Regions from separate parts of the Ornithinibacillus bavariensis genome, predicted to be linked through region 3. Evidence: riboswitches for the same ligand, from Rfam matches in the RefSeq annotation. Region 3 holds a riboswitch; each other region holds the start of a gene.
What was found. Region 3 has a riboswitch for S-adenosylmethionine ahead of metK (methionine adenosyltransferase). Riboswitches for the same ligand answer to the same signal wherever they lie in the genome.

Region 1: another riboswitch for S-adenosylmethionine. It lies ahead of HNR27_RS09855 (methionine ABC transporter ATP-binding protein); the one in region 3 lies ahead of metK (methionine adenosyltransferase).
Region 2: another riboswitch for S-adenosylmethionine. It lies ahead of HNR27_RS04980 (cyclase family protein); the one in region 3 lies ahead of metK (methionine adenosyltransferase).
Region 4: another riboswitch for S-adenosylmethionine. It lies ahead of HNR27_RS00520 (O-acetylhomoserine aminocarboxypropyltransferase/cysteine synthase family protein); the one in region 3 lies ahead of metK (methionine adenosyltransferase).

Annotation. Positions count from the first base shown of each region.
Region 1 covers NZ_JBNPWZ010000004.1:212,397-220,505, reverse strand. The annotation lists gene HNR27_RS09865 (MetQ/NlpA family ABC transporter substrate-binding protein) at 1-798, opposite strand, end outside; gene HNR27_RS09860 (methionine ABC transporter permease) at 829-1,491, opposite strand; gene HNR27_RS09855 (methionine ABC transporter ATP-binding protein) at 1,481-2,506, opposite strand; SAM riboswitch class I at 2,652-2,769, opposite strand; gene HNR27_RS09850 (hypothetical protein) at 3,035-3,652, shown strand; gene HNR27_RS09845 (DUF4256 domain-containing protein) at 3,703-4,266, shown strand; gene HNR27_RS09840 (hypothetical protein) at 4,420-5,280, opposite strand; gene HNR27_RS09835 (WD40/YVTN/BNR-like repeat-containing protein) at 5,270-6,184, opposite strand; gene HNR27_RS09830 (tRNA dihydrouridine synthase) at 6,475-7,464, opposite strand; gene HNR27_RS09825 (GyrI-like domain-containing protein) at 8,035-8,109, opposite strand, start outside.
Region 2 covers NZ_JBNPWZ010000002.1:221,622-229,730, reverse strand. The annotation lists gene sppA (signal peptide peptidase SppA) at 1-114, opposite strand, end outside; gene HNR27_RS04995 (3'-5' exonuclease) at 296-907, opposite strand; gene HNR27_RS04990 (Cof-type HAD-IIB family hydrolase) at 1,011-1,787, opposite strand; gene HNR27_RS04985 (SCO7613 C-terminal domain-containing membrane protein) at 1,938-5,450, opposite strand; SAM riboswitch class I at 5,604-5,705, shown strand; gene HNR27_RS04980 (cyclase family protein) at 5,792-6,541, shown strand; gene HNR27_RS04975 (5-methyltetrahydropteroyltriglutamate--homocysteine S-methyltransferase) at 6,564-7,667, shown strand; gene rbsB (ribose ABC transporter substrate-binding protein RbsB) at 7,728-8,109, opposite strand, start outside.
Region 3 covers NZ_JBNPWZ010000001.1:803,613-811,721, reverse strand. The annotation lists gene HNR27_RS03850 (arginase family protein) at 1-536, opposite strand, end outside; gene mnmM (tRNA 5-(aminomethyl)-2-thiouridylate-methyltransferase MnmM) at 744-1,307, shown strand; gene HNR27_RS03840 (gamma carbonic anhydrase) at 1,321-1,848, shown strand; gene metK (methionine adenosyltransferase) at 1,899-3,098, opposite strand; SAM riboswitch class I at 3,217-3,324, opposite strand; gene pckA (phosphoenolpyruvate carboxykinase (ATP)) at 3,538-5,124, shown strand; gene HNR27_RS03825 (ABC transporter substrate-binding protein) at 5,317-6,312, shown strand; gene HNR27_RS03820 (ABC transporter ATP-binding protein) at 6,325-7,101, shown strand; gene HNR27_RS03815 (ABC transporter permease) at 7,137-7,943, shown strand.
Region 4 covers NZ_JBNPWZ010000001.1:108,511-116,619, reverse strand. The annotation lists gene HNR27_RS00535 (short-chain dehydrogenase) at 1-138, shown strand, start outside; gene megL (methionine gamma-lyase) at 98-1,318, opposite strand; gene rarD (EamA family transporter RarD) at 1,543-2,460, shown strand; SAM riboswitch class I at 2,526-2,643, shown strand; gene HNR27_RS00520 (O-acetylhomoserine aminocarboxypropyltransferase/cysteine synthase family protein) at 2,746-4,446, shown strand; gene metX (homoserine O-acetyltransferase MetX) at 4,472-5,515, shown strand; gene HNR27_RS00510 (homoserine dehydrogenase) at 5,541-6,551, shown strand; gene HNR27_RS00505 (SGNH/GDSL hydrolase family protein) at 6,775-7,653, shown strand; gene HNR27_RS00500 (YpmS family protein) at 7,672-8,109, shown strand, end outside.

The DNA of each region.
Region 1 (8,109 bases), on a different contig from region 3:
ACCATTTGTGTCTATTTCTACGGCCTTTTCCACATCTTCCTCATGATATAATTCAACAATGCGCTGGAAAGTCTCATTGTCTTTATCCTCAGCTCGAGCAGCAAAAATGTTTACATATGGTATTGCATTTTCAGATGTACCATCTTCTAGAAAAATTGGATCTTTTACCGGATCAAAACCAGCTTGACCCGCTACCCCATTATTAATTACAGAAGCTGTAACATCAGGAAGAACCCTTGGTGTTTGTTGGGCTACGATTGGAAAAATATCTAAGTTCTTAGGATTCTCCACAATTTTTGATGGATCTCCAAACAGTCCAAAGTCAGCTGATAATTTAATTAATCCTGCAGATTCAAGTAGCTTCAATGCCCGTGCTTGGTTGGATGGGTCATCTGGAATTGCTATGCGTGCACCTTCTTCAATTTCGTTAATATCTTTAATTTTCTCTGAATAAATTCCCATTGGTGCAATAATAGTTGGACCAATCGGTAATAAGTCTACATTGTTTTCTTTATTAAATTGACTTAAGAATGCAATATGCTGGAAGGAATTAATATCAATATCTCCATCCGCCAATGCTTGGTTTGGAAGTGTGTAATCTGAGAACTCCACAAGCTCAATCTCAATCCCTTCTGCCTTTGCCTTCTTCTGAATCAGTGGCCATACTTCCCCATCTGTTCCTGTAACACCAATCTTAACAACTTTTGTTTTCTCGCCTTTTCCAGATGTATCACTACTACAAGCAGCTAGTGATACTACTGTGATAATCGCTAGTAAAAAAATGATTAATTTTTTCATCTTTTGTTCTCCTCGCTTTCTACCTGTTCCCTAACGTCTCATAATCTTTCTAGAAATAGTGTTACCAAGCCATTGTGCCAGCTGTACCAGTATGATTAGGATAATAACCGTAACAAGCATGACACTTCCATCAAAGCGCTGATAGCCATAGGTCATTGCAACATGGCCAAGACCTCCACCGCCAACTGTTCCCGCCATAGCTGAGAAGTCTATTAAACTAACTGTCACAAATGTTAAACCTAGAATTAGTGGGCCAAGTGCCTCTGGTATCAACACGGTATAAATAATTTGGAATGGACTTGCTCCCATCGCTTTGGCGGCTTCCACAACACCAGGGTCAATACTTACCAAGTTATTCTCTACAATCCGAGCAATCCCAAAAGAGGCGGCTATTGTCATCGGGAAAATCGCAGCCCAGGTTCCAATTGTTGTACCTACTACCAATCTAGTTAATGGGCTAATCGCGACTAAAAATATAATGAATGGAATTGGTCGAATGATATTTATGAAAATGTTCATGATTTGAAATACAAGCTGATTTTCTAAAATGTTCCCTTTTCGTGTTACGTATAGTAATAATCCAAAACCTATTCCTAGAATGGAGCCAAAGATTAGTGTCAAGATAACCATAAAGATTGTTTCACCTGTTGATTCCAAAATCCTTGGCCAAAATGTTGTCCAATCAACCCGCATCAAGTTCTACCTCCTCTACATCTACGATAGATTGCAGTTCTATCATTGCTGATTCAATCGCATCCGCATTGCCTTCAAAAGAAATTAGCAAATTACCAAATAACCTTTCCTGTAATTCACGTATGTAGCCATGTACAATATTGAAGTCGACACTGTATTTTTGCGTTATTTGTGAAAGGACGGGGGCATTTGTAATCTCTCCCTTGAAAGTGACACGATAAAGCCTCTTGCCACCCTTTTCCCTCCATTCCCTTAGTAATTTAGCAGAAGGTAAATCATTCTCTACGGATTTGATGAACCGCTTCGTTGTTGGGTGTTTGGGATTTGTAAATGTATCAAAGACAGAACCGACTTCAATGACTTCCCCTTCTTCCATGACGGCGACCCGGTCACAAATAGATTGAATAACATGCATTTCATGTGTAATTAATAAAACCGTTATTCCAAGTTCATGATTTACCTTTTTTAAAAGACGAAGAATATCACTTGTTGTATCCGGATCCAGTGCTGATGTTGCTTCATCACATATTAATATATCTGGTGACGTAGCAAGTGCCCGAGCAATCCCCACACGTTGCTTTTGACCACCAGAGAGCTGCTCTGGATAATCATTTGCTTTATCGGTAAGCCCAACAAAACTCAGTAGCTCCGAAACTCGCTCATTTATTTCTTTTTTAGGGATTCCGGCTAGCTTCAACGGATAAGCCACATTTCCCGCTACAGTACGTGAGGAAAACAAATTGAAGTTCTGAAAGATCATTCCTATTTTTCGCCGTAGCTTTCGTAGTTCTTTCTTAGGTAGTGTAGCAAGATCTACACCTTGGATCTGAATAGCCCCAGATGTTGGTTGCTCAAGCAGATTGACTAGCCGAAGTAATGTACTCTTTCCGGCACCACTAAAGCCAATAATGCCAAATATTTCTCCCTGCTCAATTGCAAGCGACACTCCTTTTACCGCATTCACCTCCCGCTTTCCGAGCCGGAATGTCTTAGAAGCGTTTTTAAATTCGATCATAGTCTGCTCCTCCTCGCAAATAGTTAATTCTCTGCAGCCAATAGTCGCAACCATCTAACTTCCCAGTATTCGAACGAAAAAAGCCTTCTAATTTCTCATCAAAAATAGAGAAATTAGAAGGCTTTATAAATTAAAACCATCTCCGTTCTCATCTTTCAAATGCAATATGGGTTGCATTTGTAGGATTTGGCACAGTGTTCATTTTCATGAATCTGTTGCCGAGACTTCATTGGGCCTATTCCCTCAATCTCTCTTGATAAGAAGTGATGTTACTATTTAATTGTTTGCAAGAATTATATATCACTATATTCCCAATTTGAAATACTGTCAATACCTTTTATTATTTTCTATACAATTAATTTTATTTTCATGATTATGACAGATTGAATTAATGTTATTCGAGCTTTATGTTAAAATTAATAAATAAACCCTACCAACCTTCCACTATAGTAGAAGGTTGGTAGGTAAATTTAAGATAAACAACTAGACCTTAAAAGGTTTAAACATCATGGAGGAATGATTTAACAAATGAAAAAACGAACTAAAATTCTATTATTCAACGCCACTTTCATTATTCTAGTAGGATGTGCAAATAATCCAACTAAAAACGAAACCGTTCATACAGAGGAAAGTATTCCATCAAGTACGGTAGGGGAAGCATACGGTAATGATTCTTCTGACACCTCCAATGTAGCGTCGATTGGTACAGATAGCAATACTTCTGAAAATGGGGACGTAAGTGGAGGTCATACGGAAGAAAACAACCCACTATCCGAATACTCTAATGAACAAATCGAATATGCAAGAGTTTGGTTACAGCTTGGTCCAAATCAAGAAATAGACAATTTATATGTCCAACATATACCAGCTGGAACACCTCTCAATCCTGATGATGAGACTAGTGCTAATTATCCTGTGGATGTTATTCAGTTGGCTGGTTCTCGATTAGTCGATGGTTCTGTAACGTATAGTGGGAATGGCGATGGAACGATCAATATTTACAATGTACCAATTCGCTGGGATGGCCAATATCCTGCTGGTGAAGACTTCTACACAGATATTATTAACAATACAAAGCTTGTTTATATTGATCCAGCTGAAGATGATAACATCGTTGAGCTAATAAGAAAGCAAATTATTAATTAAACCAAATATAAGCATACATAGATCAAATAGGTGATAAGGAGGAAGCGAATATGAGTAATAAAAAGATGTTGTCACTAGAACAGCAGGAAGGATTATTTAGAGTATTGAATGCTCGTTTTGAGAAACATAGGAATCGCCATGAAGATATAGAGTGGGAAAAAGTCCAAGCAAAGCTAGAAGCGAATCCTAGTAAAATGTGGTCCCTATTTGAAATGGAAAGAACTGGCGGTGAACCTGATGTTGTTGGTTATGATCAGGATAAGGACGAATACATTTTTTATGATTGTTCTGCTGAAAGTCCTAAAGGTCGCAGAAGTATTTGCTACGACAGAGAAGCACTGGAGGCTAGAAAAAAACATAAACCGGAAAACAGCGCTATGGACATGGCAACAGAAATGGGAATTGAACTCTTAACGGAAGACCAATATAGAAAGCTACAGAAACTTGGAAACTTCGATATGAAAACATCTAGCTGGATAAAAACACCTGCTGAAATTAGAAAGCTTGGCGGCGCACTTTTTTGTGATTATCGCTATGAACATGTCTTTGTCTATCACAATGGTGCGGATTCATACTATGGTGCTAGAGGGTTCCGTGGTTCATTAACCGTATAATTTAATAGATAGTCATATAAAGAAGAAACACTACAGGTGAGCTTAATTTCATTGTTTAGCTATCAAAGTTTTAGAGAAAGAATGAAATTCACAGTTGTATAAAGGGGGATGATTTAAGTTTAGCAATAGCTAAATAAATCATCCCCCTTGTACTTAATTGGAGTCAATATAATTAAGAATTATCGGCTGATTCTCCTCCATTGTCGCTTTGTATAAACTAATATTTCCAACAGTAGGTTTTGAAGCATCAGAGTGAACCTCAAAGTTTTCTTTTAATGCGATTGTCCATACTGCTTCATTATCTTTCTTTAGAACGATTGCTAGTGTACCAAATTGCTCCAAATTCTCCCATGAGAACAATTCAGATTCATTACCTACCGTAACATTTATTCCATCTGGACCACTTGTCACTGTGACATTATCTCCTTGCCAAACACCGTGTATCTCTGCTCCTACGTAATAATAGGATAATCCGCCCTTACGATCGCCATACGTCCCTACAAATTGTTGAATGTCACCATTTTTATCCTTATAGGTTAGAACTGCTATATCCTTAGCCAGCCACTTTACTTTATTGTTTCCATTTATCTTATTTTCCAAGACTTCTTTAGGACGAGCGAGAATACCATAATACGGGCGATAATAGATTGCTTCCCCACTTTGGACATTTTCCTTTACCGAGAATATTTTACTCAAGCTTGGTGATATGCTTGTTATATTTCTAATTTGTTGATTGCTATTTTCAAGTAGGACAATATTCGTAAGAAAGAAGATAACTCCAATACTAGCAATAATAACTTGATGGCTATTTTTCAGTTTAAGTAAAACTAGCAGCGCTACCGCTAAAAAAACGACAAATAAAAGATTAATCATATAAAATATACGGTTATCAATATACTCCACTTGATAGCGCACATGTAAAAAGAGGAATCCCATTTGTAAGCAAAAAAATCCGATTGCAATTAGAAAAAGCGTCCAGCCGACTATTTTTTTCCATTTTGCCCTATCCTTCATCCGGTTCTACCTCCTGCAAAAACTCCCATGTTAGACCATTATCCTTTGAAATAAATTTTCCTTTTACTAATCCACCTTCATAATCACCATTTGGCCCTTGATTTACTAGAACAGCCAGGTGGTCTTCCTCAATAAATGGAGCTTCCGCTTGAACAAACACTTTTCCGTACGGAGCGGGAATACTTAAACGAGCATGCCTCCAAACCTTTCCTCCATCCTGTGTCACATAGACATCTGGTGCTTCTGGATTAATGGTTCCATAGGATAGAAACCCTGTCTTCTCATCCACAAAGCTACCGAATGCAATCATCCTAGTAGTTGGAGGATCTTCAGTTTTCGTCCAGGTTTTACCACTATCGAAGGTTAGGAATACTGTTGAATACTCTTGAGACATTGTACGATCACCTGATACGATTACATATCCAAAGCTATCATTTAGAAACGCAATCTTTCGAAAACGAAGCTCTGGAAATTCCTCAGCTATTACACTATCTTGCCATGTATTCCCCTGATCAGTAGTATATTTCATGTTTAGCCCAACTTGCTTATATAGAAATGCTAAACGCTCTTCCGATAAAACATAGCTACCTTCAATCAATTCCTGTTTGTTCCCTTGATACTCTCCATTGAACAATAAATTTTTATCCACTGGGACTTTTATCCAATCCTTCCCCTTATTGTATGTAATAGTTAGTTCATCATTTTGTAAACTATAACTAATTGGGTCATCATTAACAGGTTGTAATGGCGTATTTTCTATCTCATTAGGTGTCTCTTCTTGGAGGTTATTTCGTAGATTTAGTTGTGGAAGCGTGTAGTTGTGTTCTAGATTCTGATAATAATATGTTCCTACGATGATTGCAGTTACCATAAGAACTGATAGTATTAAAAGGTAATTTCTCATGAATGGAACTCCTTTTTATTTCTATTTTCCTATATTTTGCTGGCTCTCTACAAATCTATAAAGTAACCATACTGGATTTATCTATCGATGATCCTAAGTGTCTTGCTCCCATCCATGTCAGATAACTATAGGATACTTTTTATTAACATTAATGTTATCACAAGCAGAAATAAGTTTACACACTTAATAAGAGAAATTCACAATGCTACAGCCCTTCAAAACAAATAGAAAAAGGGATTCAATTGAATCCCTTTTTCTAATACCTTTTTCAATTTTATACTAGCATTGAATTAAGAAATTTCCCCTGTTTCATGATTATTTTTAATCATAAAATTAGTAAGCATCTCACGAACTTCATCCGTTGACTCTGTCGCCATTAAATCATTTCGTAATTCACTTGCCCCTCTAAATCCCCGGACATATATCTTAAAGAAGCGACGTAGAGGTCTAAATGGACGTGGTTCATATTCTTTGGAATATTTATCATGTAAATCAAGCTGCAATCTTAAGAGATCTAGTAATTCCTCACTACTATGTTCTTTCTTCTCTTTTTCAAAGGCAAACGGATTTTTAAATACACCACGCCCAATCATAACACCATCTACACCATATTGATCAACAAGTTTTAGGCCAGTTTGACGGTCAGGAATATCGCCATTGATTGTCAAAAGTGTATCAGGTGCCACCTCATCCCGAAGCTTCTTAATCTCTGGAATGAGCTCCCAATGAGCATCAACATTACTCATTTCCTTTTTTGTACGCAAATGTATGGAAAGATTTACGATGTCTTGCTTCAATACATGTGTTAACCAGTCACGCCATTCGTCTACTTCCGTATAACCAAGTCTTGTCTTAACACTAACAGGCAATCCTCCCGCTTTTGCTGCTTGGATTAATTCTGCGGCAACCTCTGGACGCCGTATAAGACCACATCCCTTTCCTTTTGGTGCCACGTTTGGTGCAGGGCAGCCCATATTGATATCCAAACCCTTAAACCCTAATTCTGCCATCCCAATACTCATTTGGCGAAAATATTCGGGCTTGTCTCCCCAAATATGGGCAACAATCGGTTGTTCATCCTCTGTAAATGTTAAGCGCCCACGTACACTTTGCTGGCCATCTGGGTGACAATAGCTCTCCGTGTTTGTAAACTCTGTAAAAAACACATCTGGTCTCGCTGCTTCGCTAATTACATGACGAAAAACAACATCCGTCACATCTTCCATTGGTGCAAGTATAAAAAACGGTCGTGGTAAATCACGCCAAAAATTATCTGTCATAATTAAATTCCAATCCTCTCATTATGGGAATTATTACTTTTCCCAAAAATAAAAAAGCAAAGATATCTCTGCCTCTTACACTTATACCATGCTTAAGCACTTTTTATCAACTATCGTAAATTTGGAACATTTTACTTTTTAATAGAAAGAATGAAATGTTCCAAAGAAAATTGATAGTTAATGAAGGTAGATTGGAAAGAAAGGTTATATGGAAATGGTGATTATCTTAAATCTTGTCTCGCCTATTTCGTTACGATAATTAAGTCCATCTCATGCTATGGCTTATAGCTTTGGTTTTCCATACGTTGTTTTATGAAATATTTAAGGAGAGTATTCAGAATTTATAGTGGATAAACAAATATAAGAACTGATATTAATTACAAATGGAGAAGAACATTGTTAAACTATTGGCGCGATTGTGGAGTAAACGTAAATAACTATATTAAACAAATACTATCGCTATGCCTTCATGATTTGAAAGCAAAGAACTTTTTGAATAAGCCGCATTTCTCTACGGAAGAATGCGGCTTCGTGGCATCAATAATTAACATTTTTTTTACTCAGTACCGATTAGTAAATAGAATCACATAATTCCACTTGAACATCTTCAGGTGCATTTTCTAATCGATGATAAAATTCTAAACT
Region 2 (8,109 bases), on a different contig from region 3:
AGTAAATATTTGTTCAAAATTTGCACTTGCTATGCTTGTGGCAACTTGAAATCCGATCGAAACAACAAATAAAACTACTGCTATAAGCAGTGCAAGCCAACGTTTCTTATTCATGAAAAATCCTCCTATATTTCCAAAAATATATACATTATGAGGATACACTATTTAAGTAAGGATTCCTAATTATTACCTAAAAAGTTATTGACCTTGCAAATCCAAATTTTACAAGAAATGGATTCCTTAACTTATCCAAAAAGAAGATGCAACTCAATTGTTGCATCTTCAGACGTATTATTTAAATATACAATGTAGTATGTTTCTTTGTACGCTTCACCTTTGGTGGCTGGTATCCTCGTTCAAATATTTTCCCCTTTACTAGGCTACACCGCTCCAAGAATCCTTCTAGTGAATCTACGCTTAATTCTTCTATAGCCTTTTGCATCACCATTGCTGCTACACGTGCATCTTCTAATGCATTATGGTGTTGAAAGGTAATCCCATGCCGTGCTGCAAGTGTATTAAGTTTATGGTTTTCCATATCTGGCCATACTTGCCTGGAAATAGTTGCCGTACATAAATACTCCATTTCAGGATATGTAATATTATCACGATCTAAGGTCTGTCTAATAACACTCATATCAAAACTAGCATTATGTGCCACTACAAGATTACCTGATAAGTAATTCTCCATTATTGGCCAAATTTCAGAGAATGTCATGGCATCTAGAACATCCTCTTCACGTATACCATGTACACGAATATTAAATGGATTAAAATAGGTTTCAGGATTAATTAGGCTATAATATTCATCAATGACTTCCTTATCATTTGCTACTACAATTCCTACCGCACAGGGACTATTACGCTTTTCATTGGCTGTTTCAAAATCAATGGCTACAAAATTCATCTTTTTCCATTCCCTTATGAGTACTTTAATCACATCATAACATGTCAATTCCCTGATTGTAAGCAAAAAAGCGCCACTGTTAACTGAACAGTGACACTTTTTATTATAGTAGCCCTACCATTTTTAACCCGTGTAAAATACCGTCCTCATCAACGGGCTTTGTTATATATTTCGCAACCTCTTTCACTTCATCGACACCGTTCCCCATGGCAACACTATTCTCTATAGTTGACAGCATCTCCAAATCATTTAATCCATCACCAAAGGCATAAATTCTATCATTTGGTATGTGTAATTTCTCCATCACCTTTTCAATTCCCTTTGCCTTCGATCCCCCTTTGGGTAGAACATCGACAGATACTTCATGCCAACGGACAAAATCAAATGCAGGAAATTCTTCTTCATATTGTTTTTCCTTCCCTTCCTCACAGAAAAGAAGGGATTGAAAAATATCATTTTCTTGATAGTACAATGGATCTACAGTTGGAGTACCTACCTTCAAAGAGGAGAAACCTGCTGTAATATATGGATGCTCTGGAACATTTGCCTTCATCTTATTAGGATCCATAAATACAATTGGATGGTCGTTCTTTACCGATGCTTGAATCAGCTTTTCTAGAGAAGCTAATTCCATAGGATTTTTATAAACAACCTCACCCTTTACTACTACATATTGTCCGTTATAACTGACAAAGGTATCAATACCTAACTCATCACCTATTTTTTTAAACATAAATGGACCACGCCCAGTAGCTATTGCCACGAAATGTCCACGCCTTTTAAGTTCGTGAATAGCCTCTTTCGTAGAAACTGGCAACTCTTTATTATGATCTAATAATGTTCCATCAATATCAAAAAAGATAACACTTTGCTCGTTCATATTAAATTGCTCCCTCAATACCTATTTTGTACCTTTTCTCATTCTATCCTATGAAAGCACTTACAAGTCAAATAATAAAGAAAAGTTTTAGATATAGTCAATATAAGAACAAATAAAGAAGGTGCTGGAAACATTCCAGTACCTCCCTTATCAATCCCATTTCTTAATCCGTTCAATCACATTTTTTCTAAATCTTGAAACCAATGTTTCTTTCCCTTCCGAGCTCTTCTGCTTCTGCCATTCATTATAACTAGCTATGGCTATCAAAATGGATCCAGCAATTAGTAGGTAACCCCACCATGGTAGCTTTCCCCAATAAGGTCGTGTTTGCATAAAGACATTGAATAACAGTACACCTGCTCCAATAAAGAAGAATGACTTAGTTTGGTAAATCATCCCTGCAATTAGTGATACTAACGACAATACTCCGATGATTAAAGCATCGTAGATCGTATTACTTTGTAGGCCATCTTGAACAAGTAAGATCGCCACAATAACTAAAACAGCCCATTGAATATAATTGGTAATTGTTTTTTTATCTTTCATTACATAACATCTGAGTACAATAACAACTATAATCCATGGTAATACATAAAATTCCCTTACGAATAAATCTGGTAACTCAACATGGCCTAGGAGTACATAATATGGTTGTAGCAAAAAGACGGAAGCAGCAAATACCATCCATTTTGATGGAATATCGGTTATCCTATTGCGATTCATAAATAATAATATAACAATTAAAATTCCTGGTAATATCTTGTACACTAACATTTCATTCCCAAAGCTATACTGGTAGCTATTTAGAAAAGTAATGAATGCCATCAGAGTGTACCAATCAAGTCTAGTATTATTCTTTTTATGCTCGTATAGATGGCTATATAATATCCTACCAACAACAACAAGAATAATACCAAAACCTGCATGTACAACTAACTCATAGTCAACCAAATAATCATTCTCTGCAAATTTCATTACTGCTGCATACATAAATAATAATGGAATAATAGAAATTACATCCCATTTCATTCGATGTAATACCAGTAATACTAATGAACCGTAAAGCAATGTAATCATAAACAAATCTATTTCATACGGATAGGAAATATAGAAGCTTGCTATACCCACACTTGAGAAAGGAAGAAAGTAGTATACGATACGCTTTTTCCACACCTCATTGCAAATAAACCAACTAACTAGAAGAAGTACACTTATAATTAAGTACGTGTAAGGTATCCCTTCCCACCATTCTAATTTGGAAAATAGAAGAACCAATGAAATCCAAGCTGTTGTAAAACCTGCATACAGATACGTTTTAATTTGCCACTCAGTTCTTACCATTTTTACTGTTATGCCATATATCACAGTGGTGAGAAGAAAAGCCCACAATGAATCCGTACCAAGTAAGAATAAACTTATAAATAATGATATTGGAAGATAAATCTGTCCAACCCAATAATAAGCTTTCATTAGGCGCTGCTCTTGGTTTCTTATCGTTAGCCCTAAACCTAGTAGTGCAATAGCTCCAATTACAAATTCAAACCATTCGAATAGTGTTGGTATTTGGGTTAATTCTGTATGAAGTACCACTAACACACTAAAGTAAAATATTACCGAAATGCTACTCATGATATAGGGAATAGCAGCCCAATTTGTTTTCCGATAAAGAAGATAGGCCATTCCAATTCCACCTAAATAAATGAAAGCCCTAGTGATTGATTCTAACCCAAAACTTAAGCTGAATATAATGCCTAAACCATAAAAAATTTGTGCTGTATAAAAACTACTAGATGAAAAGTTTATCCACGAGCTCTTCTTCCATATGTAGCTTGCAGTAAGTACGAATAAACTACCAAATATTACGCCAACCACTTGAATAGGCTCTTCTATAAACATCGCATTAGTCGGTTTCATAAAATGAGCATGTATAGTGATAATAAACAGAGCTATTGAAACCGGATGAAGCCAAGGTGCAATTTTCTTCATTGCAACTCGATTTTCATAATGGTTCATGACAATTGCAGTCAATCCTAGAATGAAAAACATCAGACTCTGTATAAATTTTGTTGAATCCAGTAGTGCGATAAATAATGTGATGATTAGCATCAGTCCGCTAATGTCACGAGAACTTTCTTTTATAGGCTTCCATAGTGCTATATTAACAAAACACCCACCTACCAGATAGAAAAGAAATACAAATAGATAGAATGGAAATGTAATAGAATCATAATTAAACCAAAGCTTTCCTAATAACGCTAATTCGTATATGGCACTTACTAGAAAAATCGGACTTAAATACGTAAACAGCTTATTCTTAACGGTTGACGCAAGATAAGTAAAATTAAGAGCGATAATAATATAGGCTATCATTAATATGATGGAACCTACTCCAGCCCTTAGTAAAATTCCTTCCAAACTAATATACAAAAATGCCATTGCTGATACGACAGCACTTGTTATACGAAATATCTTATGCAAAGATCCAGAATCCTTGATAAGCTTCGGTAGTGCTAAAAAGATTACTCCAAGTAATGCATATGCAATCTCCCCTACCCCTTCAAGGATAGAGTTTTCTACAAGCTGATATGCTCCATAAATTAGCATTGCAGTAAAAACGAAATGGTAGGATCTATGATTACTAACAAAAATCATTGCAAAATAAATTACGGCTGTTAATAGCAAATTAAAACTATACATGACTTCAGAATCATAGAATACTAACATCAGCAAAGTAGAAAGGATAAGATTTGCTTGAATAAAAGGGATAAACTCCTTTAAAAATAATGTTAGTTTATGATGATTCTTAAATGTACGATAACCAAGAATTAGTAGTGCATTGTACAGCATAATACTGAAATAAAAACCATCAATTGGTAAATGTAGAGCAGCAATTACTAGTCCTACTAATACGCTCAGTGTGACATAGGAAAACCAAACGAACAATCGAGATGCTAGTTTTATTGCCAAGAAAGCATAAATCGGTAAGATCACTAATGTTCCGATCGCTCCGAATAGGTATTTACCCTCTCCAGAAAAAGACAAATAGCTACCAAATAGCTCGAAGTAACCTGCCGAAACTACGATTATTGGTAAAAACAAACTACCTAATACGATAAAAGCAAAGCCTGTTTTTTTAATATGCAATACCCTACTCGTTAACCATGCTAAGGTGTAAAATAAAACAGATACTGCTGCAATTAACCCTGTCTTTGTCCAATTCCCTAGCATTTCCCAAGTACTAGTTGCTAATACCAATCCGCCTAATAGTAGTAAAATTACACCAAGATTTAGCCCCCATGTAATGTTACGCTCTCTAACCTGTTTCGCAGTTAATTCTTTTTTAGACTTTATTACTGGTTGAGAAGGAACAGTTTGTTTTACTTCTTTCTGAAGTTCTTCCTTAGTCTGCGTAATACTATTCATCTGTGGCTTAGGTGCTTCCTTGGTCTGCCTAATACTATTCATCTGTGGCTTAGGTGCTTCCTGCTTTGGTATTTTCGTGTCCTGTTCAATCTGATTTCCTTTTGGCAGATTACTATAATATTTTGTATGTGAATTAACTACCTTTGCAGCAATATTTAATGATAAATATCTAGCTTTTACTAGTTTATTTAATTCTTCACGTACAATCTCCCTTTTCTCCTCTGGGCTCAGTTGTGTCATTGTTTCACCAACCTTATGTAAAAATTTTCTACATCCATCATAACAGTATATTGATTCTGATTCATCAACATTTTTATAATTTGCGAACTATAGGGTATTGACAATATAATAAAACATGTGTAAATTGATTTTAACAATTTTATATCGAAATATTTCTTATCCAGAGAGGTGGAGGGACTGGCCCTTTGAAGCCTCGGCAGCGGACTCATACGAGTACTGTGCCAATTCCAGAAGTGTAACGCTTGAAGATAAGAAGAGATAGATTCATGAAGTTTATTCACCTCTTCTTATTTTTAAGAAGAGGTTTTTTGTTTTAAAAAATATAGGATGAGGTGGTTAAGATGAGCTTTCAAGCTACAAATGAATTATTAAAAGTAATTGAAGTACTGAAAGAAAAAGAATGGGTAGATTTGACTCATACGTTTGGTCCTGAATCCCCACACTTCTCAGCTTTTGAATCAGCAGAGTTTAAAACTTTATTCACACATGATGAAGGATTCTTTGCCCAACAATTTACGTTTCCAGGTCAATATGGTACACATCTAGATGCACCTATACATTTTGTCCGAAATAAACGCTATCTTGAAGACCTGGAATTGAAGGAGCTTGTTTTACCACTCGTTGTCATTGATAGGTCAAAAGAAGCTTCTATGGATAATGATTACACACTTTCCGTAGCTGATGTTCTTGAATTCGAATCAACATACGGGCAAATTGAAGCAGGTAGCTTTGTTGCCTTAAGAACCGACTGGAGCAAGCGGTGGCCAAACCATGATTTGTTCAATAACAAAGACGAAAGTGGTGTTGCTCATGCACCAGGATGGGGACTAGATGCACTAAAGTTTCTATTCGAGGAAAGGAATATTAAAGCTGTTGGACATGAAACATTTGATACTGACTCTGCAATAGATTACAGAAAGAATGGTGCACTTTTAGGAGAGTATTATGTTCTAGAACAGGATACATATCAAGTGGAGCTACTAACTAACTTGGACAAATTACCTGCAAAAGGTGCAGTTATTTTTAATATTGTACCAAAGGCTAAAGAAGCATCAGGATTTCCTGTACGATCATTTGCTTTATTACCATAACATATAGAGAGAAGGAAAAAGAATGAGTGATAGATTAGTTAAAGTACCATTTCGGGCTGATCATGTTGGTAGTTTACTCCGTCCTGCAAATCTATTAAAGGCAAGAGAAGAGTTTAAAAATGGGATTATTACCAAAGATGAACTGCGAGAAATAGAGACTCAGGAGCTTAAACGAATTGTAGCAAAACAAATCGAGGTAGGACTCGAGCTTGTAACAGATGGTGAATTTCGCCGTTCTTGGTGGCATATTGATTTTCTTGAAAATTTAAATGGCCTGGAGGGGTATGTTCCTGAACGCGGAATACCCTTCCAAGGAATAGAAACCGAACCCTACGATGTCCGTAATATTGGAAAAATATCCTTTAACCATGAACACCCATTTTTAGAGGATTTCAAGGTTTTTAATGAAATTGTTGCAGGGCGAGCAGTGGCAAAACAAACAATACCTAGCCCGAACCAACTATTTCACCGAGGAATAAGAAATACAGCAATCTATCCTACAGTCGAAGAATATGCTAATGACATTATCCTAGCTTATCGTGATGCACTAAAAGCTTTCTATGATATTGGTGTACGTTACCTACAGTTAGATGATGTTTATATTGCAGGCTTAAATGCTGAAAGTTTAGTAGCTTATGAGCCCGGTCTCACACGTGAAGAATTAATTGATTTAGCGCTCCGAGTCGTCAATGGCGTATTAGAGGGTAAGCCTGACGATCTTTACGTGACCACCCATTTATGTCGGGGAAATTATGAATCCAGGTGGGCGTTCGAAGGAAGCTATGCACATATTGCCCCTACTTTGTTTGCTAAAGAAAGGGTAAGTGGATTTTTCTTAGAATATGATGACCATCGCTCGGGTGATTTTAAGCCATTAGAGCATATCCCAGCTGGCGGTGCTCAAGTAGTATTAGGACTTGTTACTTCAAAGTTTGGAGAATTAGAGGATAAAGAGACGATTAAAAAACGCATCCTAGAAGCAGCCCAATATGTTCCGCTAGAGCAATTATCACTTAGTCCGCAATGTGGATTCTCTTCCACACATCATGGAAATAAATTAACCGAGGAACAGCAATGGAATAAATTAAAGTTTATTGCTGAAATTGCCAAGGAAGTTTGGGGATAGACATTAGATTCATTATAAAAATACCAGGTCAAGAGAAATTGACCTGGTATTTAACAATCGTTATTTTGTTACTAATTCAAGCTCAACAGGAATAAACTCTTCTACTGTATCACCATTAATGATTTTGCCTGCAGCTTCAATTCCTTTTTCTCCAATTAATTTTGGTTGTTGAGCAATTGTTGCATCTAATCTTCCTTCTTCAACTGCTGCTACAGCGTCGTCCGTTGCATCAAAACCAACAACTACTACATTTTCAAGTAATCCTTTTGCTTCTAACGCCTCAAGTGCTCCAAGTGCCATTTCATCATTATGCGCAAATACGGCATGAATATCTTTTGTACTTTGAATAATATTTTCCATTACAGTTAAACCTTCTGTTCGATCAAAATTTGCTGTTTGATTAGCCACTACTTGTAGTCCTTCTGCATTATCCACAATATTA
Region 3 (8,109 bases):
ACATCCTTATCTATACTGATGTAAATGGTTTTTGTCGGGATATTTTTTTTTATCGCTTTCATTATAGCTGCTAGATTGGTGTGAAGTGATTGTTCCGTATAAATAACCACTTTTTCGTCAAACGCGTTAGGGATGTGTTGATATGCTTCCTCACTTACACCAAGGATGTAGACCTTTTTCAGCAAAGGAAGCGTCTTGAGAGATTCCAGTAGCCATGATCCACATGATATCAAATCCGGACTAGGTGCAGGTAATGTATCTGTATGGTGATCAAATAAAATTAGTGTGTACGGCTGACAAATTTTAGATTGCAGTAAATAGGAGATATAATGATAGTTACCACTACCTAAATAATATACGCTGCTTTCTTGATAATCGTTTAGTTTATCAGCAATATTCAATAGGGTACTCTTCTCGCAGAATAAACTAACATTTTGCATAACATTAAAATCAATCCAATTGTAGGAGCCTTCATGATAGAAAGATTGTCTCTTGTATGCCCCATCAAAGTCCAACAAGGATACAATACTTTTCACTTTCATTCCCCCTATTTGATTGTTCATTGTTTCACAAAATTTAATCAATAAATAGAATATTATTAATATTAATATAACATAACACTAGGAAATCTCTAGCTTGAACACATCAAGAATAATATGATTTCATCCTATAATGCCAATAATTTACGATTACATTTATCCATGCTATGCTTAAATAGATTTGATTTATTAAAGGAGATCGCAATGAAAAGCATATTAAAATATTCTCATCACCTATTAGAAGAAATTATTCAGCCAGGTGAAACAGTTATAGATGCCACCTGTGGTAATGGTAATGATACTTTATTTTTAAGTAAACTTGTTGGAGAAAATGGTGAAGTTATTGCCTTTGATATTCAAGAGAAAGCTATTAATAATACGGATCAATTATTAATTGAAAATAATTGCACGAATGTTTCCCTTGTTTTAGACAGCCATGCTAATATGGAAAACTATTTATCAAAGGATTTAGCAGGAAAAATAGGCGGTGCTATTTTTAATCTCGGTTATTTACCGAAAAGTGATAAGTCCATTATTACAAAAGGTGAATCTACAATAAAGGCTATTCAATCTGTTTTACCTTATTTAAAACCAAATGGACGTATCATCCTTGTTGTTTACTACGGACATGACGGTGGAGAAAACGAAAAAAATTCAATACTAAAGTATGTTATTTCACTAGACCAGAAAAAGTTTGATGTCCTACGATATGGTTTTATAAATCAGAAAAATAATCCACCGTTTATCATTGCTATTCAAAAAAAATAGAGGAGGATCATTAATGATACACCATTATAAAAATATCTCACCAACTATCCATCCTACTGCATTTATCGCCAAAGATGCGGTCGTAGTCGGAGATGTTACCATTGGAGAGGAATCCAGTGTTTGGTTTAAAACAGTAATTCGTGGAGATGTTGCCCCAACTAGGATTGGTAAACGAGTTAGCATTCAAGATTTATCCATGCTTCATCAAAGTCCGAATAACACACTGATAATCGAAGATGATGTTACAGTCGGTCATCAGGTCACACTGCACTCTGCAATTGTACGGAAAAACTCCTTAATCGGAATGGGTTCTATTATTTTGGATGGAGCTGAGATTGGGGAAAATGCCTTTATTGGGGCAGGAAGCCTCGTTCCACCAGGTAAAAAAATCCCTCCACATATGTTAGCAATGGGGCGCCCAGCAAAGGTTGTTCGTGAGCTTACAGATGCAGATTATAAAGAGATGGAACGTGTGAGACAGTCATATGTGGAGAAGGGTAAATATTATCGGGAGAATACTAATTTAGGAATAATTTTTTAACACAAAACACGCTTCGTGCTTATAAACTGCACGAAGCGTGTTTCTATTAATTATTTCGTTGTTAATGATACTAGATCATCAACCTTATCCGTTTTTTCCCATGGGAATTCTACATCTGTTCGTCCAAAATGTCCATATGCAGCAGTAGCTCTGTAAATAGGCTGCTGAAGGTTCAGCATCCGAATAATTCCTGCCGGACGTAAGTCAAATGTCTTACGAACAGCTTGAACTAGCTCTTCCTCACTTACAACCCCAGTCCCAAAGGTGTTAATGGAAATTGATACAGGTTCAGCCACACCGATTGCATACGCAAGCTGCACTTCACAGGATTCAGCTAATTTTGCTGCAACGATGTTTTTAGCAACATAACGAGCCGCATAGGCTGCAGATCGGTCTACCTTAGTTGGATCCTTACCACTAAATGCTCCCCCGCCGTGACGAGCATATCCACCATACGTATCGACGATTATCTTCCTACCAGTTAAACCAGCGTCACCCTGTGGGCCTCCAATGACAAAACGTCCAGTTGGATTAATAAAGTACTTTGTTTTTTCATCCAATAAGTCACTAGGTACGATAGGCTTGATAACATACTCCATTATATCCTTTTCAATCTGCTCCAAAGTAGCATTTTGAGAATGCTGTGTAGAAATAACGATGGTATCAACACGAATTGGGCGATCCTCTTCATCATATTCGATAGTCACCTGTGTTTTTCCATCTGGTCTTAAATAAGATAACGTATTGTCTTTTCGAACATCACTTAATCGTTTTGCTAGCTTATGAGCCAGTGAAATTGGTAAAGGCATGAGCTCTTCTGTTTCATTACATGCAAAACCGAACATTAGCCCTTGGTCTCCTGCACCAATCGCTTCAATTTCACTATCTGATATTTTACCTTGACGTGCCTCTAGTGCATGATTGACTCCTTCGGCAATATCTGGAGACTGCTCATCGATTGCAGTTAGTACTGCACATGTATCGGCATCGAAACCGTATTTAGCACGAGTATACCCAATATCCTTAATAGTTTGACGAACAACCGCTGGAATATCAACATAAGTTGATGTAGTAATTTCACCAGCAACTAATACTAATCCGGTTGTCACTGTAGTTTCGCAAGCTACCCTTGCGACTGGATCCTTTTTTAATATTTCATCTAATATAGCATCTGAAATCTGGTCACATATTTTATCTGGATGACCTTCTGTTACAGATTCAGAAGTAAATAAACGACGATTATTAGCCATTAGGCTAAATCCTCCCTCTAGTTTCTTGGTACGGTACTCTTTTCTCTATCAGTATTATATCCTTAATCAATAAAAAAAGCCTTTCCATCACACGAGGAAAGGAATTACCAGCCTTTCGCTCTTATTGTTCAAGGAAGTTTCCTTGCACCAGGTTAGCACCTTTTCACAAATGTGTGAGGTTGCCGGGCTTCATCGGGTCTGTCCCTCCACCAACTCTGAATAAGAGAGTATCCGCTCATTGTTAAGGTTAACTGAATATATTGTCCCATGTCAACCGTATATTTCGCTGTCACGTAATTTTAATAATTTAATACAATAAAAAATAATAAATAGTATGGACTATTAAAATCAATGTGTTATACTATTGATAATTTCATATACATGCTATACTTAAAAATATCTTTCTTGATTAAATTAACATAAAGGAAGGAAAATTTAAATGAATATGGTAATGAAAAGTTCTCTATTGGAAGAACTATTATCTGGGAACAATGTTAAAAAAAATCTATCTGTTGCACAATTAGTTGAAAAAGTACTATCTAGAAAAGAAGGATTATTATCAGATACTGGTGCAGTACTTGCGACGACAGGAAAATATACTGGTCGTTCCCCAGAGGATAAATTTATTGTTAAGGATTCTTTTTCTGAAGGAAAGGTTGACTGGGGAAAAGTCAATCAACCAATTGATAAAGAAATTTTTGAAAAATTATATAAAAAAGTTATACAACATTTAAAGAGTCAAAATGAGATATTTGTTTTCGAGGGTTTTGCTGGAGCTGACGAGAACTATCGCTTACCTATTCAAGTCATTAATGAATTTGCTTGGCATAACTTATTTGCAAAACAGCTTTTCATACGCCCGACTGAAGAACAATTAGCATCACATATTCCATCCTTTACAGTAATTTCTGCGCCAACATTTAAGGCTGATCCTAGTATTGATGGTACTAACTCTGAGGCATTTATTCTTATCTCATTTGAACATAGAGTAATTTTAATTGGGGGAACGGAATATGCAGGTGAAATTAAGAAATCAATCTTTTCCATCATGAACTTCCTTTTACCTGAGAAAAACATCCTTCCAATGCATTGTTCAGCTAACGTTGGGAAAGAAGGCGATGTTGCACTATTCTTTGGGTTATCTGGTACTGGTAAAACGACACTGTCAGCGGATCCATACCGATTATTAGTTGGTGATGATGAACATGCGTGGAGCTCAAGTGGCGTCTTCAATATTGAAGGTGGCTGTTACGCAAAATGCATTAATCTATCTGAAGAAAAGGAACCACAGATTTTCAATGCGATAAAATTTGGTGCTGTTTTAGAAAATGTTGTTATGGATGAAATAACTCGTAAACCTAATTTTGATAATACAACGCTAACAGAGAATACAAGAGCAGCTTATCCATTAGAGCATATAGACAATATTGTAAATCCAAGTATTGCAGGACATCCAAATACCATTATTTTCTTAACTGCTGATGCTTCTGGCACATTGCCACCTATTAGCAAACTATCGAAAGAACAGGCAATGTATCATTTCCTAAGTGGGTATACTAGTAAACTAGCAGGAACAGAAAGAGGAGTTACAGAGCCTCAAGCAACATTCTCTGCTTGTTTTGGAGCACCTTTCCTTCCATTAGAGCCAGCTACCTACGCAAAAATGCTTGGTGAAAAGATTGATCAATACCATACCAATGTATTTTTAATTAATACTGGCTGGACTGGTGGCTCATATGGAATTGGAAGTCGAATCAAACTGTCCTATACAAGGGCAATGGTTCATGCAGCACTAGAAGGCGAATTAAATAATGTAGAAACCATTAAAGATGAAATTTTCGGTTTAGAAATTCCGACACATGTTGCAGGAGTTCCCGATAACGTGCTTATTCCGAAAAATACATGGACTAACAAAACCGCCTATGAAAAGCAGGCAAAAGACCTTGCATGTCAATTCCACGAAAACTTTAAAAAGTTTTCTCATGTAAGCCCTGAAATTGCTCAAGCTGGTCCTACATTTCAATAATTATTTTTGGCCTCATCCCAAGAGGGTTTATATACAATAGATGTAACAACATGTTACAAAGTTCCTAAACGACCTTACACAAAAGGTCGTTTTTTTATATAAAACGCTTATTTTTATCTAGGCATTCACACATTTTTCGTCCTTGCATACACTATCCTGTGGAAAAAACGCTATTAGAAAGGGACGAATAGAATGAGAAAGATAAAAATTCTTGTATTCGTGTTATGTTTTGTGCTTTTCTTCCTTTCTGCTTGTGGCTCTAACGATAAACATACAACGATTAAATTAGGAGAGGTAACACGCTCTCTATTCTATGCACCACAATACGTAGCTATTGAAAAGGGCTTCTTTGAAGAAGAGGGGTTGAATGTAGAATTACAAACAACCTGGGGTGGAGACAAAACAATGACAGCTTTATTATCAGATGGAATTGATGTTGCGTTAGTTGGTTCGGAAACTTCCATCTATGTGTATGCGCAAGACTCCAAGGATTATGCTGTTAATTTTGCTCAATTAACACAAACAGATGGTACGTTCCTTGTCGCGAAAGAAAAACAAGATAATTTTTCGTGGGAGGATCTTAAGAATTCTAATTTTCTTGGCCAACGTAAAGGTGGCATGCCGCAAATGGTAGGTGAATATGTACTAAAACAGCATGGGATTGATCCCCACAACGACCTTACCCTCAATCAAAATATTGAATTTGCCAATATTCCTAGTGCCTTTGTTTCTGGTGATTACGAGTATGTTCAACTTTTTGAGCCAACTGCCAGTGTGTTCGAAAAAGAAGGTAGTGGCTATGTAGTGGCTTCGTTTGGAGAGGAATCAGGTCAAGTACCTTATACCGTTTTTATGGCAAAACAAAGCTATTTGAAAGAAAACGAAGAAAATATTGAGAAATTCACTCGTGCCATTTATAAAGCACAGCAATGGGTTCAGGATACTGATTCAGCTGAAGTTGCGAAGACAATTAAAGATTACTTTGAGGACGTGGAATTAGACATTTTAACTTCATCTATTGATCGTTATAAAAGTCAAGGATCATTTGCAGCTGACCCTATATTAGAAGAGGATGAATGGAATAACCTAAAAAACATTATGAAAGAAGCAGGAGAATTACCAGACGGTAATATTTCTTACGAGGAGTTAGTAAACACAGAAATAGCAGAAAAAGTCATCTCAAACTAAGGAGTGAAAACATTGTCCTTTCTAACCTTAGAAAACGTATCACATCATTATTTTTCAAAGAATGATTATACAAAAGCATTACAGGATATCTCTTTTTCTGTTAAGGAAGGAGAATTTATAGCCTTACTCGGACCAAGTGGTTGTGGTAAATCAACTATCCTTTCAATCGTATCAGGAATCATGAAACATACGTCTGGAAAGGTACTTCTTAATAACAAGCCAGTAGAAAAATCAAAACGAGATATCGGTTACATGCTTCAGCAGGATTATTTATTCCCTTGGAAAACTATCCTAGATAATGTATTGATTGGACCTACTATCCAAAAAAATGTGGATGAAGAAATAAAAGTTGAAGCAAAGAAATTATTAATTGAGGTTGGCTTAAATGACGTTGAAAATCAATATCCAACCTCTTTATCAGGTGGTATGAGACAAAGAGTTGCTCTTGTACGAACCTTAATTACCAAGCCTAAAATTCTACTACTAGATGAACCATTCTCTGCACTAGATTATCAAACAAAATTAATGCTGGAGGACTTAGTATTTCAATTACTCCATGCTTATAAAAAAACTGCTATTCTTGTAACTCACGACATAGGTGAAGCCATTGCGATGAGTGATCGAATTATTGTGATGCGTGCAAATCCAGGTACCATTGCTAAAACATTCGAGGTACCTATTGAATTACGAAATGAGATGCCCTTTCTAGTTCGAAGACATCCTAAATACCAAGCTATTTTCGATAAAGTTTGGGAGGAGTTAAATAAAAATGAAGAACAAATGGCTTAACACTTCCCAATTAAACACAGAGAGGGGATGTAGCAATGCTAGATAAGGAAGACCAACAATTATTGAATATGCATATGCAAAAGCTAAAACGTGAAAGAAAAATAGTGGTTATATGGCAGATATTCATCCTTATTGGATTTTTCGGTTTATGGGAGTTTGCTAGCAGAATGAACTGGCTTGACCCACTAATATTCAGTTCCCCTTCAAGGGTCTATAACCTATTACTAGAAAAGTTGTCAGATGGTTCTATTTTAACGCATACGTGGGTTACCTTAATCGAAACACTTTTAGGCTTTATCATTGGTACACTACTCGGAATCATTCTCGCAACCCTACTATGGTCTTCCACCAGATTTTCAAAAATATTAGACCCCTATCTTGTAATTTTAAATGCTATGCCTAAGGTTGCATTGGGGCCAATTATCATTGTAGCTTTAGGACCTGGGTATGTCTCCATCATTTCTATGGGGGCAATTATATCCGTAATCATTACGACTATTGTTGTATATACCGGCTTTAGAGAAGTAGATCCCAACTATGAAAAAGTATTAAAAAGCTTCGGAGCTTCTCGTTGGCAATGCTTCAAATCAGCTGTATTCCCTGCTACCTTACCCGTTATGATCTCAACACTAAAAGTAAATGTTGGCTTATCGTGGGTTGGTGTTATTGTCGGTGAATTCTTAGTTTCAAAGGTTGGGCTAGGATACCTCATTGTTTATGGGTTCCAAGTATTTGATTTCACATTAGTAATGGCTGCTTTAATCCTTATTGCGTGCATCGCTGCAATAATGTATAAAGTTGTGGAAAAAATTGAGGGCTGGTTAATAAAACATACAACTTAGTACGCTATATAAATAGTTGCATGCTACTCAGAAATATCATCTAATTTAAATAAATAGCGGGATGCTTCATAGCACCATGCATCCTCGCTATTTTTATGTGTTTATTGCTTATCATTAGTACACTTAGCCGATTTTTACAGTTAAGAATAGATAGCGATTTTCGATT
Region 4 (8,109 bases), 700 kb from region 3:
GGATTTGTGCTTGAAGATGGCAGTTCAAGATGGCTTACACATGACGAAATCTCCAATGGTGTGATAAAAGTAATTAAACGAAACATTCCAGAAGCTATTATCGGGACTCTAAAGCCTTGGAGTATGCGTCCACATTAATTTTATTTAGTGCTTGCTCTAAATCATGCCAAATATCCTCCCATGCCTCTAGACCGACAGATAAGCGGATAAGCTGATCCGTGATGCCCATATCTCTCTGAGATTCTCCTGGAACCACTGCATGTGTCATGGTTGCTGGATGTTCAATAAGTGTTTCTGCATCCCCTAGAGACACTGCAATTTTCAAGAAGGATAGATTATTTAAAAAGCTTTGTGCATCTTTTTTGGTTCCTTTTATTTCAAATGAAATAACACCGCCACCTCGTCTCATTTGTTTTTTCATAATCGCATAATCTGATCGGGATTCATCATTCGGATAGTAAACCTCGGTCACATTAGGATGTGTTTTTAATCGTTTAAAAATTTCTTCTGCATTATCACTGTGCCGATCCATCCTAACAGGAAGTGTTTTTAGCCCACGTAATAAGAGCCACGCATCAAATGGGGATATGACTCCACCGATATCCTTCAAAGTCGTCATGGCGACCTCATCTAAAAATTCCTTTTTTCCTACGACAAGTCCTGCAATCACATCTCCATGTCCACCAATATATTTAGTCGCACTATGAAGCACCACATCACAGCCTAAATCTAGTGGATTTTGTAGATAAGGAGAAGCGAAGGTATTATCAACAACTACAGGAATTCCGTATTCCTTAGCAACACGTACCACCAGCTCGAGATCGATTAGCTTCATCGTTGGATTAATAGGTGTCTCTACATAAATGCATGCTGTTTCAGGCCTAATTTTGGAGCGGATATCTTCCTCTGTCTCCATTTGGGAAAAATCATGCGAGATATTATATTTTTCTTTCATCATGGTTAACAATCCGAATGTGCAGCCATACAATCCCGATGAACAAAGAATATGATCATTTGCTTTTGTTAACGCAATAAGAACTGCAGATACCGCCGCCATCCCAGAACCAAAAGCTAGACCTCTTTCGCCATTTTCTAGTGCTGCAATTCTATCTTCTAATACCTTTACTGTTGGATTTCCTAAACGTGAATAAATATAACCTTCTTCTTCTCCAGCAAATCGTCTTTCCCCTTGTTCTGCTGTTGCAAATGTGTAGGTAGAGGTTTGAAACAATGGTGTTGATAGGCTTCCTAACATGTCCTTTGAATCGTAGCCTTCATGAATAACAGATGTTTCCATATGTTTATAATGTCTTGCCATAAATTTCTCCTCCTCTTTTTTGTATCTAGTAATATCATATTCTATAATCCTAATTTATGAAAGCGTTTTCTTTATTGTTTCATTAGACATTTCAATGATTCCTAGAAACAGCTTCGAACAGGCTAGCTGTCTGTCTTATGCAATGCCTTTTCTTTGCCTTTTCAATTAATTAAATTTAAAATGAGTTTATTTATAAGAAATTTAAGAAAAAGAAGGTTTTAGAAATGGAACGGAATACGGATAAGATTGGTGTTTTGTATGCTACTTTTGCTTACATATTATGGGGCTTTCTACCAATTTATTGGAAGCTAATTGACCATATCTCAGCTGGTGAAATTTTAGCTCATCGTATTATTTGGTCTTTTGTTTTTATGGTTTTAGTTGTGCTTTTTGCAAGGAAATGGTCAGGGTTTATTGACGAGTGTAAGGCCATTCTTCACGATAAAAAGAAGCTAATAAGTATAACACTAGCGTCAATCGTTATTAGTTTAAACTGGCTTACCTATATTTGGGCAGTCAATAGTGATCATGTTATCCAGGCAAGCCTTGGCTACTATATCAACCCATTAGTCAGTATTCTACTTGCTATTATAGTTTTGAAGGAAAAACTGACAAGAAGTCAAACGCTATCCGTGATATTAGCCGGAGTAGGGGTATTATACCTCACCTTCAGCTATGGTGTTTTCCCATGGGTATCTATTTTTCTAGCGGTAACCTTTGCATTATATGGATTGTTTAAAAAGGTAGTAGACATTCCAGCCATGTTCGGATTAACCATTGAAACGATGATTGTGACACCTATTGCACTCATCTATTTATTAACACTACCGGAAAATGCATTCTCTTTTTCAGCCGGGTCTACACAGGATAACCTATTTCTAATGGGGGCAGGGATCGCAACTGCAATACCGTTACTAATGTTTGCAAGTGGTGCTAAACGTATTCCACTAGCTATGGTGGGATTTTTGCAATATATTGCTCCAACTATTATGTTAATCATTGGCGTTTTTGTGTATCATGAAACGTTCCAGACAGAGCACCTTATTTCCTTTGGATTTATATGGCTTGCCCTACTCATCTATTTAGGTTCCGTTTATCGGTTCCCTGTAAAGAAAATGAAAAGTTTGGACCAACAAAAATAATTATAAAATAAGTATTGACATATTATTTTAATGTCTATAATATATTATTCAATATACATTTTAATCTCTTATCAAGAGCGGTGGAGGGAATAGGCCCTATGAAGCCCGGCAACCTTAGGCGAAAGACAACTTTCCTTAAAAGGTGCTAAATCCTACAGGTCAAACAGATCTGGAAGATAAGAGGAGGAACGGCACTGTAATTTATGCGCCCTCTTCTTAGGAAGAGGGCTTTTTTATTTCCTCTCTCTTCCTCCAGACAACCAAAAAATAAGGAGGAATTTAATAATGACCAATTTTCATGTTGAACAACCTGAAACTACTCTATTACATGGTGGCCAGATTCCTGATCTGGCAACTGGTTCAAGAGCACTTCCAATCTATCAAACTACTTCATATGTTTTCCGCGACACAGAGCATGCGCAAAATTTATTTGCCTTAAAAGAACCTGGGAATATTTATACAAGGATTATGAACCCTACAGTTGATGCATTTGAAAAGCGAGTAGCCATTCTTGAGGATGGTACACAGGCAGTAGCAACGTCCTCTGGGATGGCAGCAATTACATTAGCTGTACTGAATCTAGCTGGTGCAGGTGATGAAATTATCGCTGATAGTAATTTATACGGCGGTACATACAATCTATTTGCTAAGACGTTACCAAAGTATGGCATCACAGTAAAGTTTGTTGATGGAACAAATCCTGAGGAAATCAGTAAAGAAATTACAGATAAAACCAAGGCTGTTTTTGCTGAAATAATTACCAACCCAAGCTTGAATGTATTTGATATAGAAAGAGCTGCGAGTATTTGCCATCAGCATCATATTCCACTCATCATCGATAATACCTTTGGTACACCGATACTTTCTAAGCCCTTAACATGGGGTGCAGATATCGTTGTGCATTCTGCGACAAAATGGATTGGCGGTCATGGTACTTCAATTGGTGGAGTTGTTGTAGACGGAGGGAGATTTGACTGGAATAATACGCGTTTTACAGAATTCACACAGCCAGACGAAAGCTATCATGGTATTCGCTATGCAGACCTTGGCCCCCTTGCATATGCAACCAAATTAAGAGTACAGCTTCTCCGTGATATCGGTGCCTGTTTAAGTCCACAAAATGCTTTTTTATTACTACAGGGATTGGAAACATTACATTTACGAATGGAACGCCATTGTATAAATGCTGAGCAGGTTGCCGCATATTTAGAAAGTCATCCCCAGGTCGAATGGGTAAACTATCCTGGCTTACCAAGCCATTCATCCCATGAGCTCGCAAAAAAATATTTACGAGGTGGCTTTGGTTCGATGATTACCTTTGGTATTGCAGGCGGCAGAGAAGCTGGACGTAAACTGATTGATTCGATAAGGCTTTGGTCCCATGTTGCAAATGTCGGTGATGCTAAATCACTAATTATTCATCCTGCATCCACAACACATCAGCAATTAAGTAGAGAGGATTTGAAGAAGAGTGGCGTCAGTGCGGAATTAATTCGCCTATCTGTCGGAATTGAAGCTATTGAAGATATTATCCAGGATTTAAACCAAGCGATTGCAATAGCAACGAATCAAGAAGAGAATACAAATACGGACGAAGATCCGATTATTCATTGGCTTCTCCACTCACCATTTGATAGAACTGACGGCATTCATAAAAAGGTAATTGCTTTTCCGGAATATTCAATATCACAAGTGGTTAGTACCAATATAGAAAAACTGAAGCTATATGGCTTTGATGTCCAAAACCTCAGTGACGCTGCTTGTGTAGATGCCGTAATTGTGAATGATGACAACCTTCCCCCTTCTGCAATTGAAGAACTTGTTAATAAACAAGTAAAAATACTATGGGTTGAAAAATCAAATGCGAACGACACCATTCTTCATCACTTGGAGGCCATAGGCATAAAGGTGATAACAAATCGTTCTTTATTGGAAGAGCTACTAAAAATTCGCGGGATAGAGAAACAACAAATACAAATGAGTTAACCCTTCTTGAGGAGTGGGTAAGTCGATGTCTAAGCAAACAAACTACCAAACTACTACAGGAACTGTAGCTATTGGTCCAATCCAATTAGAATCTGGGGAAACCCTAACACAGGCAGTCTTAGCATATGAATGGGTAGGTCCAGCCGATGCACCCGTCATTCTAGTCTGCCACGCATTAACGGGCAATCATATAACCGTAGGAAACCCGGAAGAGCCTGGGTGGTGGAATGGACTGATTGGTACAGGTCAATCAGTGGATACAGATTATTATCAAGTCATTACCTTTAATGTTCTTGGTGGTTGTAATGGTTCAACAGGACCAACGAGTATCAATCCAACAACCAGAAAACAATATCGTGCCGCTTTTCCCAAAATTACTATTCGAGATATGGTTCATGCTCAGTACCTCGCTCTACAGAATTTAGGAGTTAAAAAGCTATATGCTATCATTGGGGGTTCACTTGGAGGAATGCAGGCATTAGAATGGGGGCTTCTTTATCCGTGTTTTATGGAGAAGCTAATTGTCCTAGCAGTAACTCCTACCCTATCTAACTATGGAATCGCCTATAATCATATTGCTGAGGAGGCTATTAAGGCAGATCCTAATTGGAATAGAGGGAATTACTCATTTTCGGAGAACATACGAGGGTTAGAGATTGCTAGGATGATTGGAATGGTAACCTACCGAAGCCCCGTTCTATTTGAAGAGCGTTTTAAACGCTTAAAAGACGGCGAGCTTTTCGAAATTGCATCTTATTTGAACTACCAAGGAGAAAAGCTTGCTAAACGCTTTGATGCAAATAGTTATATAACTCTACTTCAAGCGATGAATTCACACGATATTAGAAGAAGCCGTGGCAATTTGAGGAAAACCTGTGAGTCCTTTCAATGTGATATTCTAGCCATTGGCTATGAGCATGATTTAATCTATGAACCAAAAGTCATTCGTGAATTTGCTAGCTATACACCAAACTGCAGCTATCACCTTGTTCAAACGTCTTTCGGTCACGATGGCTTTCTAACAGAATATCCAAAATGGGGAAAGGCTGTCAAAACGTTTCTTGACTAATTAAGAACTTATTAGGAGTGATGGTGTGGAAAAAATTCAAGTCGCCCTTCTTGGGCTGGGAACTGTTGGAAAAGGTGTTTATCGAACCTTGCAAAAACTCAACAAACGTATAGAGGAAAAGCTAGGTGTATCCATCGAGGTTACGACCATATTAGTAAAACACCCAGAAAAACATAGGAATTTCGAGGGTAACCATCTCATTACGACCGATTTCCAACATATACTCGATAATCCAGAAATAAAACTTGTTTTGGAGGCAATTGTTGGTGTTGAACCGGCCTATTCGTATTTAGCAAAAAGTATTAAGGCTAAAAAGCATGTCATAACTGCCAATAAAGCGATGTTTGCCCATCATGGAAAAGAATTACTTGCACTTGCTGAAGATTACCATGTTCAGGTTGGCTTTGAAGCTACGACCGCAGGCGGAATCCCGATTATCCAAACCATCCGTAAGCTCCTACACGTCAATCAGATACGGCAAGTTACAGCCATTTTAAATGGTACCTCTAATTATATACTAACGGAAATGCGTGAGAAGAAGATTCCTTTTAAACAAGCACTTTATCAAGCACAGCAATTAGGATATGCAGAATTAGACCCGACAAATGATATCGAAGGATTCGATGCTTTTTTTAAGCTAATGATTTTAAGTGAACTCATCTTTCATGAGCAGCCTGCCTGGAGTAATGTTGATCGGATAGGGATTAAAGATATTACACTGCGAGAGTTATTGGAACAGCAAGAATGCGGTAAACGAATAAAACATCTCGCCTCCTTACAGCTTATAGATGAACAAATCCGCGCCAGCATCATACCGGTAAGCATACCCGCTACTCACCCGCTATATTCGATTGAAGGGGTTGATAATGGAATCGTTCTTGAAACTGATTTAGTCGGGAGGATAATCTTAGCTGGTCCAGGAGCAGGAGCATTTCCAACAGCAAGTGCCATGCTGGAGGATTTAGCCATTATTCTTCGCTCTCTACACCAAAGTACCATCACAGTAAGTCAGGAATTGATAAATAGTACTACCTAAAACGCCTCTTCGGCGTTTTTTTCTTTTTGATGACAAAGTTCTCCTTTACTTTTAAAAGTGGATAGTTTTGGGTATACATATAAAGTAAAGCTTGAAATTGTGGGCTAACCATCTTTATTTTGAAGGTATTTCAGTAGAGTAATGTTTTGTAATTACATAAAGTAATGTAACAGTATTTATAGATATTTGTTACAAAAATTGTTCTATTATAGGTGTGTTAATCATGAAAAAAAAGACAACGATGATTTTAATTACACTCCTAATTTTGTTTGTAGGAATTGGGATTACGATACGTGAGCAGCAGGAAGACACCAATTTACTACCTTCTAAAACGAAGGAGGTAAATGAAGATGACGTTAATACACAAAAGAAAGAAAATGAAAATGTAAGCAAAGGAGAAACCAGTACACCCGCTGATTTTTTATCGAAGGAATTTTTCACTACCATTAAACGTACGATACATTACTTGTCAGGAAAAAATCTACGAATAGTCGCCATTGGTGATTCCTTGACTCAAGGTGTTGGAGACAATACAGGTCAGGGGGGGTATGTCGGTATATTAGATACGTATATTAATCGTGATAAGAAAATAGCCACATTTGAGAACCTAGGGTTACGCGGTAACCGGACAGATCAGTTAATCAATCGATTGAATGAACCGGCTATAAAGGAATCTATACAAAATGCAGACATTATTCTGATCACTATCGGTGCAAATGATATCATGAAAGTTCTAGAGGAAAACTTCATGAATATTACCTATAAGGCCTTTTCTGACGAACGTGTATATTATGAAAAACGCTTACGTGAAATTTTTTCAAAAATGAACGCGCTAAATCCAAATGCTTCTATCTATCTCATCGGCTTCTACAATCCGTTCCAGCAATATTTTCAACATATTAAAGAACTCGATATGATTGTCGATGATTGGAATAATACTAGTAAGAAGGTTGCCGAGGATTATGGTGTAACCTTTATCCCAACAAAAGACTTATTCATAAATACCAATAATAACTTATTTGCTGATGATCATTTTCATCCCAATGAAAATGGATACCAATTAATGGCTGAGAGAATACTAAAATATTTAGTTATTGAATAACAGTAGAAGGTGAAAAGAATGGAAAACAATAAACAGCATAAGGCTATATGGAAAATATCCTTCTTTGCCATCCTTTTCATCAATATAGCTATTCTTCTTATACTCATTGCACTAATTTTCTGGCCGGTAGAGCATCGAGAACTTCCCATGACACAGGAACATTTCACAACGGAAAGCTCTGAATTTATTATACGAACGACTAAAAAGAACTTAAATGAGCTTGTGAATGCTTATATGTATGAATACTTGAAGGATTCGGAGCATCAATTTAGAGTGTTGCTTGAGGAGGATGTAGAACTAACAGGGGAATTGCCAGTATTTTCTACAACGGTCCCTATCTCCATCCACTTCGAGCCATTTGTCCAGAAAAACGGAGATGTAATTTTAAAGCAAAAGTCCATTTCACTTGGTTTATTAAAATTACCTAACCAAAAGGTAATGGAATATATGGAAAAA